Regions from separate parts of the Massilia sp. CFBP9012 genome, predicted to be linked through region 2. Evidence: predicted binding sites of a transcription regulator. Region 2 holds the regulator's gene; the other holds the start of a gene.
What was found. Region 2 encodes HrcA, which represses chaperone genes, less so after heat shock. Its sites were predicted from a motif close to TTAGCACTCNNNNNNNNNGAGTGCTAA; they were not measured.
Positions count from the first base shown of each region.

Region 1 (4,305 bases), on a different contig from region 2:
AAATGACAAATAACGGCCGAATCCCGCCAAGGCATGGCATGCGGCGCGGCTTCCGATTGTTGCGTTCGAGGCAGCGGCATGGGGCCCGGCGCGCGCCTGTCGCACGGGCAGGACTCTCCCTACACTGGACGTCATGTTCACATTCGTATTGAAGGAGAGACCATGTCACGCCTGAGAAAATTTGCCGGAGCCGCCGGCCTGTTGATGACCCTGCCGCTGGCGGCGCCCGTCTGGGCCGCGGCGCTGGATCCGGTCGTCAAGGAGCTGTTCAGCAAGGCGCTGGACGACCATCCCGGCAAGGAAGTGCTGATGATCACCGTCGTCTATCCGCCGGGCGGCGGCGACCCCGTCCACCGCCACGATGCGCATGGCTTCATCTATGTGCTGGAAGGGACGATCGTGATGGGGGTGAAGGGCGGGAAGCAACACACGCTGGGGCCGGGCGAGACCTTCTATGAAAACCCGCGCGACCTGCATACGGTGGGCCGCAATGCGAGCAAGACCAAGCCGGCCAAGTTCCTGGTGTTTTTGCTCAAGGATAAGAACAAGCCGTTCTTCATGCCGGTGCATTGAGGCTGACGTAAACGCGTCGTCCCCGCGGAGGCGGGACCCAAGCTTGCAAGCGTTCAGTCTACGCATGCAGTACTTGGGTCCCCGCCTGCGCGGGGACGACGGTGGCTGAAGGTGGGTCGCTTACACGTAAGCCGCCAGCGCGCCTTTCATCTTCTTGAGCGCGGCCGATTCGATCTGGCGGATGCGCTCGGCCGAGACGCTGAACTCTTCGGCCAGCGTATGCAGCGTGGCGCCCGAGCCGTCGTCGTTGGCCAGCCAGCGCGCCTCGATGATGCGGCGCGAACGCGGGTCGAGCTTGCCCAGCGCGGTTTCCAGGCCTTCGGACTGCAGGCGGGTGACCTGCTGGGCTTCGAGCACCTTGGTCGGTTCCTGCTGGTCCGACGACAGATAGGCGATCGGCGAGAACTTGTCGTCTTCGTCGTCGGTCGGCGATTCCAGCGCGATGTCGCGGCCCGACAGACGGGTTTCCATCTCGATCACTTCTTCGCGCTTGACGCCCAGCAGCTTGGCCAAGTCGTCGACCTGGCCCGGCGACATCGCGTCCAGGCCGGTCTTGTTGCTGCGCAGGTTGAAGAACAGCTTGCGCTGTGCCTTGGTCGTGGCAACCTTTACCAAGCGCCAGTTTTTGAGAATGTATTCATGCATCTCGGCCTTGATCCAGTGCATGGCATACGACACCAGGCGCACGCCTTGGTTCGGGTCGAAGCGCTTGACCGCCTTCATCAGGCCGATATTGCCTTCCTGGATCAGGTCGGCGTGTGGCAGGCCATAGCCCAGATAGCCGCGCGCGATCGATACCACCAGGCGCAGGTGCGACAGCACCAGCTTTTGCGCCGCGTCGAGATCATGGTCGTCGCGCAGCCGCTTTGCCAGCGATACTTCTTCTTCGTGCGTCAGCATCGGCAGGCGGTTGACGGCCGAGATATAGGCGTCGATATTGCCCAGATTGCCGGTGAAACCCAGTCCCAGAGCACGACTGCCGGTCGGAACCAATGCGGATTGTGCGGACATATTCATTTCCCTCGTAGTAATCTTGCTGCATCCTTAATGTGCCATAACTTATTGCCTTGCGGCACTGCTGTTACGGCTTGTTACCTGGATGCGTAACTTGAATTTCGATTGCCTTGAGCCATATATTAGCACTCACCCGGGGAGAGTGCCAGAAGTGGTCCCGGCGCTTAAGATTGTTCAAAGTATTGCTCCAGGGAACCAAATTGCCGACGGTTCCACTGTAGAGCAGCTCTTGCATGTTCAGTTGATTCGGCTCAAAAGTGAGCCAGGAATGACTGGAATAACGTTAGATACAGCTTACGGCCGGTGGGGCACGTATTCTGTTGGATGGCGCACGTAGCCACGGCGCTGCCTGTAGGACTTATGCGCGTGGAAGCGTAGGGGATGGCAGCTAGGCCGTAGGATTCATTGCGATATCACGCGACGAGGTCTTGTCCAGTAATGGGGCAGGCAGCCACACAGGAGGGCCGCCTAGCCCTGCTACCACACATGGTGATGCTTATCGCGTTTTCAATACCATCCCGACAGTTTTTTAATCTGCAAGATTGTAGGACCGCCGTTCAACGCTGGCGCGCCAGGTGACGCCGCACCGACAGCAGGGCGCCGATCAGGCCCAACCCGGCGCTGACCGCCAGCAGGCCGGCGACTTCAAGTGCCCCCAGCGCTGCCAGCTGGAAATTCGAGCCGTACAGGCGGGCGAATTCCCCGATCGCGCCGTTCAGCGGACGCAGGGCCAGGGTCACCGCGCCCAGCGCCACCGCGCCGGCGCACAGGCCGAGCAGGGCGCCGGTATAGAAGAACGGACGGTGTATGAAATCGTTGGTTGCGCCCAGCAGTTGCGAGACCGAGATTTCTTCTTTCTGGGTCAGCACCTGCAGGCGGATCGTATTGAATACGACCGCGATCACGACGATGCCCAGGGTGGCCGCCAGCAGCAGCAGCGCCAGGCGCAGGATGGCCAGCATCGCGGCCAGGCGCTTGACCCAGGCCGAATCGACCTGCACCGTCTCCACGCCCGGCAGTGCGGCCAGGCGCTCGGTAATCAGGTCCACCTGGTCGGCGGCGCCGGCGCTGGCGAAGCCGCCGAGCTTCATCACATAGCTATCAGGCAAGGGATTGTCGCCCAAGGTTTCCAGCACGTCGCCCAGGCCGCTACGCTCCTTGAGCGAAGCGAGCGCCTGCTCGCGCGGTACGAAGGCGATTTCCGCATCCTTCCCACCCTGCGGTGCGACGAGCTGGCGGATGCGCGGCGCCAGCGCCTCGGCATCGGCGCGGCTGGCGTCGTCGCGCATGAACAGGCTGATCTCGGGATCGACCGATAATTGCTCGGACAGGGGACGCACATTGTCGAGCAGGGTGATGCCCGCGAACGGCAGGGTCAGCGCGAGCGCGACCACCAGCACGTTGAACAGGAAGCTGCCGGGCGACTTGCGCACCGTCGACAGCGCGGCCCCGAGGGCGAAGCGGTGCTGACGCAGCCACGGGCTCATGCCGCACCTCCGACCAGCTGGCCTTGTTCGAGGCGGATCACCCGCGTGCTGCCTGCCAGCACTTGCTCGTCGTGGGTCGAGATGACGCAGGTGACGCCGGCGGCGTGGAAGGCGCGCAGCGCATCGAGCACCTTGTCGGCCGCCACGCGGTCGAGATTGGCGGTCGGTTCGTCGGCCAGGATGATCTGCGGCCGGTTGACGATCGCGCGCGCGACCGCCACCCGCTGCTGTTCGCCGCCCGACAGTTCGAGCGGCATCGCCCTGGCGCGGTCGAGCAGGCCGACCCGGTCGAGCGCGGCGCGGGCGCGCTGCGCGGCGTCGGCGGTGCGGGCGCCCGTCACCAGCAGGGGCAGCATGGTGTTGGCCAGGATGTTGCGGTCGTTGAGCAGGCGCTGCTGCTGGAAGATGATGCCGATATTCCGGCGCAGGAAGGGAATCCCGGCCGGCTTGATGCGGCCGATGTCCTGGCCGTTGACGATCACCTTGCCGCTGCTGGGACGCTCGACCGCCGCCACCATCTTCATGAGGGTCGACTTGCCGGCGCCCGACGGGCCGGCCAGGTAGACCAGTTCGCCCTTGGCGATGTCGAGCGAGACGTCGTGCAGTGCATACGCGCCGCGCGCATCGCCGTGGGTGTACTGTTTGGATACCGACTGGAATGCGATCATGGGTTTCCGTTCCGTCAGCCGAGCAGCGCTTCGACGAATTCTTCTGCGTTGAATGGCTGCAGGTCTTCCAGCTTCTCGCCGACGCCGATGAAGTACACGGGGATCGGACGGGTGCGTGCAATCGCCGCCAGCACACCGCCCTTGGCGGTGCCGTCCAGCTTGGTCACGACGAGGCCGGTCAGTTGCAGGGCGTCGTCGAAGGCCTTTACTTGCGCCAGCGCGTTCTGGCCGGTATTGCCGTCGATGACGAGCAGGGTCTCGTGCGGCGCGCCGTCCATGCCCTTGCCGATCACGCGCTTGATCTTCTTGAGTTCTTCCATCAGGTGCAGCTGGGTCGGCAGGCGGCCGGCGGTGTCGACCATGACGACGTTCGTGCCGCGCGCCTTGCCCGACTGCACCGCGTCGAAGGCAACGGCGGCCGGGTCGCCCGAGGCCTGCGAGATCACGGTGACGTTGTTGCGCTGGCCCCAGACCATCAATTGCTCGCGCGCGGCGGCGCGGAAGGTGTCGCCGGCGGCCAGCAGCACCGACTGGTCGAAGCCTTGCATATGCTTGGCCAGCTT
Region 1 covers NZ_JAXCWM010000002.1:227,520-231,824, forward strand. The annotation lists gene SOM61_RS03705 (cupin domain-containing protein) at 163-573, shown strand; gene rpoH (RNA polymerase sigma factor RpoH) at 694-1,584, opposite strand; gene ftsX (permease-like cell division protein FtsX) at 2,145-3,074, opposite strand; gene SOM61_RS03720 (cell division ATP-binding protein FtsE) at 3,071-3,742, opposite strand; gene ftsY (signal recognition particle-docking protein FtsY) at 3,757-4,305, opposite strand, start outside.
Region 1: the regulator HrcA is predicted to act here: its motif matches at 1,710-1,736, upstream of rpoH (RNA polymerase sigma factor RpoH).

Region 2 (4,305 bases):
TTTCGGCAGCGGCATTGGCCAGCTCGCCCAGGATCGGGAAGCCGGCCGCATTCACGGCCCGGTCGCCAGCATAGATATTGCCCTGGCGGCTGAAGTTGGATTCGAACTCAAGCACCTGGTCGGGCATGAAGTCCCAGCGCAGCAGGCCGCCGATGTCGCGGTTGCGCACGCCCTCGCGTCCGGCCGGCGGGATCGCGCCGTTGGCGCTGTTGTCCGGCGTGGCGTTCAGCGCCAGCGCGTCGGCGTCGGTCTTGTTGACGTTGCCGAACACGCGGAACGACACCTTGCCGGCCAGCGGACCGGACAGGTTGAAGCCGAGCCGCTTGCTGTCGCCCTCCTCGCTGTGCTCCGGCGCCAGTGCATAGGCGGTGACCGAACCGGTGAGATAGTCGCCCGGCGCCTTGGTGATAATGTTGATCACGCCGCCGGCGGCGCCGGAACCGTAGCGCGCCGCCGCCGGGCCGCGCAGCACCTCGATGCGCTCGACCGCCTCGGCCGGCACCCAGTTGGTGTCGCCGCGCGTGTTGCGCTCGCCGCTGCGGCCCATGCGCACCGAGTTGCGCGAGCTGACCGGCTTGCCATCGACCAGGATCAGGGTGTTTTCCGGGCCCATGCCGCGCAGGTCGATCTGGCGGTTGTTGCCGTATTGGCCGCTGGCGCTGTTGCCGGTCAGGTTGACGCCCGGCATGGTGCGGATCAGCTCGGCCAGGTCATTGGCTGGCGGACGCGCTTCGATATCTTCCGAGGTGATGACCGAGACGCCGATCGCCTGCTTCAGTTCCTGCTCGGCGGTGCCGACGATGTGCACCTGCTGCATCGGCGCGTTGCCGGGGGTCTGCTGGGCCATGGCCGGCAGCCCGACCAGCGCCAGTCCGATTGCCGCGGCCAGCGGCGTCATGCGTATTGCTGTCAGTTTCATCCCTCTTGTTCCTGTTATTTGACTGTTCTGTGGGCAAGCCGGAATGCTCCGGCTCAATGCAATTGAGAATCATACTCATTTGCATTTCAAAAACTATGTCAAATTGTGGCGAGAGGGTTGCCAGCCTTGCACTGGCTTAAGTTTTTGCGATTCAGGAGTGGCTGAGGGCGTTCGACAGCAGCTTGGCCGTGATGTCGACGATCGGGATCACTCTTTCATAGGCCATCCGCGTCGGGCCGATCACGCCCAGGGTGCCGACGATGCGGCCATCGACCGCATACGGCGCCGTCACCACGCTCATCTCGTCCATCGGCACCAGCTTCGATTCGCCGCCGATGAAGATCTGCACGCCGCCGGCCTTGCTCGAGACGTCGAGCAATTGCATGAGGCCCGTTTTTTGCTCGAACATCTCGAACATCTGGCGCAGCGAGCTCATGTTGGACGACAGGTCGGACACCGACAGCAGGTTGCGCTCGCCGGAGATGACCATATCGTCGCCCTCGGCCATCGCCTCGCTGCCGGCCTCGACCGCCGCCTGCATCAGGCGGCCCATATCGTCGCGCAATTGCTGCAGCTCGCCGCTCAGGCGCTTGCGCACCGCGTCGAAGGACAGGCCGGCGAAGTTCTGGTTCAGGTAGTTGGCCGACTGGGTCAGTTGCGACGGAGAGTAATCCTGATCGAGCAGCAGCAGCCGGTTCTGGACGTCGCCGCGCGGATCGACGATCACGAGCAGGATGCGCTTTTCGCCCAGGCGCAGGAATTCGATCTGCTGGAACACCGACTCGCGGCGCGGGCTCTGCACCACGCCGGCGAATTGCGACAGCGAGGACAGCATCTGCGCCGCGTTGGCGATCAGTTTCTGCGGTTGCAGGTTGGACAAGGGCTGCGGCAAACGCATGCGCTCGGCATCGACCGTCTTGTCGTCGATCGGCCCCACCGTCAGCAGGGTGTCGACGAACACGCGGTAGCCGCGCGGGGTCGGGATGCGGCCGGCCGAGGTGTGCGGGCTGGCGACGAAGCCCATCTCCTCGAGGTCGGCCATGACGTTGCGGATGGTGGCTGGCGACAACTCCAGGCCTGGCAGCTTGGACAGCGCGCGCGAGCCTACCGGCTGGCCGTCGGCGATATAGCGCTCGACGAGGGCTTTGAGCAGGGTGTGGGCGCGTTGGTCGAGTTGCATGATTCCAGGAAACGTTCGATGCTCGTATTAAGTGTGTGCATTATAGGCAGGTTGAGACGTGGCACGGGCAGCGCAAGGCTTGCTGTGACGCATGTCCAACGCTCTAGCCCGCGTCTTTACAGCGATTCAAGCCAATCGAGCAGTGCGTCGAGGCTGGCCACTTCGACGTCGGGCCGGACTTCATGGGCCAGTTCGTTGACCTTGCCGGTCCGGTTCATCCAGGCCGCGCGCAGGCCGGCGCTCTGGGCGCCCTGGACGTCCAGCAACAGGTCGTCGCCCACGTACAGGGTCTCGTTCGGCTCGACGCCGAGCGCGGCGCAGCCGGCAAGAAAGATGCCGGGGTCGGGCTTGGCGCGGCCGAACTCGCGCGCCGCCACCGAGGCCTGGAAATGATGGGCCAGGCCGATGGTCTGCAGGTCGGCCACGCCGTTGGTGACCGAGCCGACCAGCGCATGGCGCTTCAGGCGCGCAAGGCCCGGCACGACATCCTTATAGGGCGTCACGGCATTGCGGGCGGCAAAGAACACCGTCATCGCCAGTTCGGCCTTGCCGGGATCCTCGCCCACCTGTTCGAAGGCGGCGACCAGGCCGGCATGGCGCAGCGCGCCCAGGTCGATCCCGAACTCGGGGCGCGCGGCCAGGAGTTCCAGGCGCGCCGCCCGCAGGCTGTCGATCGTGAAGCGTTCGGCCACCCGCGGCGCGTGCTCGCCGAGCCAGGCATACAACAGTTTTTCGGCTTCCAGGATCACGGGCGCGATCGGCCACAGGGTATCGTCGAGGTCGAACAGGACGGCTTTCGGCCAGGGTTGGCGGGTCATCGGCTTCCAGACTAGGGGGAAAAGGTGCGTCCCAAGCATAGCGATGCGCCAGTCCGAATGCAATGCGCACGCCGCCTGCACTCTGGAATATTGCCTTTGTTGAATTATGGTTACACCAAGATACAAAACCAAATACGCCCGAAATGGACCAGCTGCTTGCCAAATGGACTAAAATGTTGAGCGATTTTTCTATTCTCACCGCGCAGCTGCGCTTTCCCGCTAGATTTTTTGGAGATGTTATGAAGAGTTCCTACCTGCGTGCCGGCGCGGCGCTGGCCTGCGCGGTCGCACTGTCTGCCTGCGGCGGAAGCGATGGCCAGCTGGAGCTGGGCGGCACGTTCGAAGGTGTGACCAAGCCTGGCCTGGTCGTGACCAGCGGCGGCCAGGAGAAGGCAATCACGCCGCCGGCCAATGGTTCCGGCCAGGGGCGATGGGCGTTCGATAACCTGATCTCGACCGACGACCGCTATAGCGTCGATTTCAAGTCCAAGCCGTCGAACGTCAAGGATTGCAAGATCGCCAATCCGAGCGGCCGTGCGGGCTACCACGTCTACACCGTCTACATCACGTGTGAGCTCAACCGCCATGCGCTGTCCGGCAGCGTCAGCAACCTGAAGGGCAGTCTGGTCCTGGTCAACGGCGCCGACCGGGTGACCGTGCAGGCTGGCGCCACCGCGTTCAAGATGGCCGACGTCGCTGAAGATTCGCCGTACGGCGTCGCGGTCCTGGAACAACCAGCCGGCCAGACCTGCACCGTCAGCAATGGCAGCGGCACCATTGGCCCGGCCCCCGTCACCAATGTGGCGGTTACCTGCACCCCTTAATTTTCCCTGGAGCGTTACGCATGAAGTCTTCCCTGATCCGTCCGGCGCTCGCGCTGGCGCTGGCCGCGGGCCTGGCCGGCTGTGGCGGCAGCGACAAAGCCGAGTTCGTCGTCAAAGGCACGATCACCGGCATCGTTTATCCGGGCGCCGTCCTGACTACCAATGGCATGGAAATCGCCATTGCGCCGCCAGCCACCCCTCGTGCGACGGTCAGTTTCTCATTCCCGAACACGCTCGAGTACGGCGATGTTTACGATGTGGCGTTCAAAAGTTTCCCGGCCAATCAGAAATGCGACACACCGCAAGGGTCGTTTGATAATCGGAGAGATACCGCCGGTCGCCTGGCGGAGATCAACATCACCTTCGCATGCGCGGTCGATATCTATACGATCGGCGGTACGGTGAGCGGCCTGACCGCCGACGGCCTGGTGCTGGCCAATGGCAGTACCGGGGGTACTTTCTCGATCGCCAAACCGGCCGCAGGAGTCACGACGCCGATCAGCTACGTCTTCGCCGGGGCGGTTGAATACGATCAGACCTATGGCGTGACCGTCCTCACCCAGC
Region 2 covers NZ_JAXCWM010000005.1:109,700-114,004, reverse strand. The annotation lists gene SOM61_RS09585 (TonB-dependent siderophore receptor) at 1-919, opposite strand, end outside; gene hrcA (heat-inducible transcriptional repressor HrcA) at 1,071-2,099, opposite strand; gene SOM61_RS09575 (HAD family hydrolase) at 2,216-2,917, opposite strand; gene SOM61_RS09570 (hypothetical protein) at 3,157-3,741, shown strand; gene SOM61_RS09565 (hypothetical protein) at 3,762-4,305, shown strand, end outside.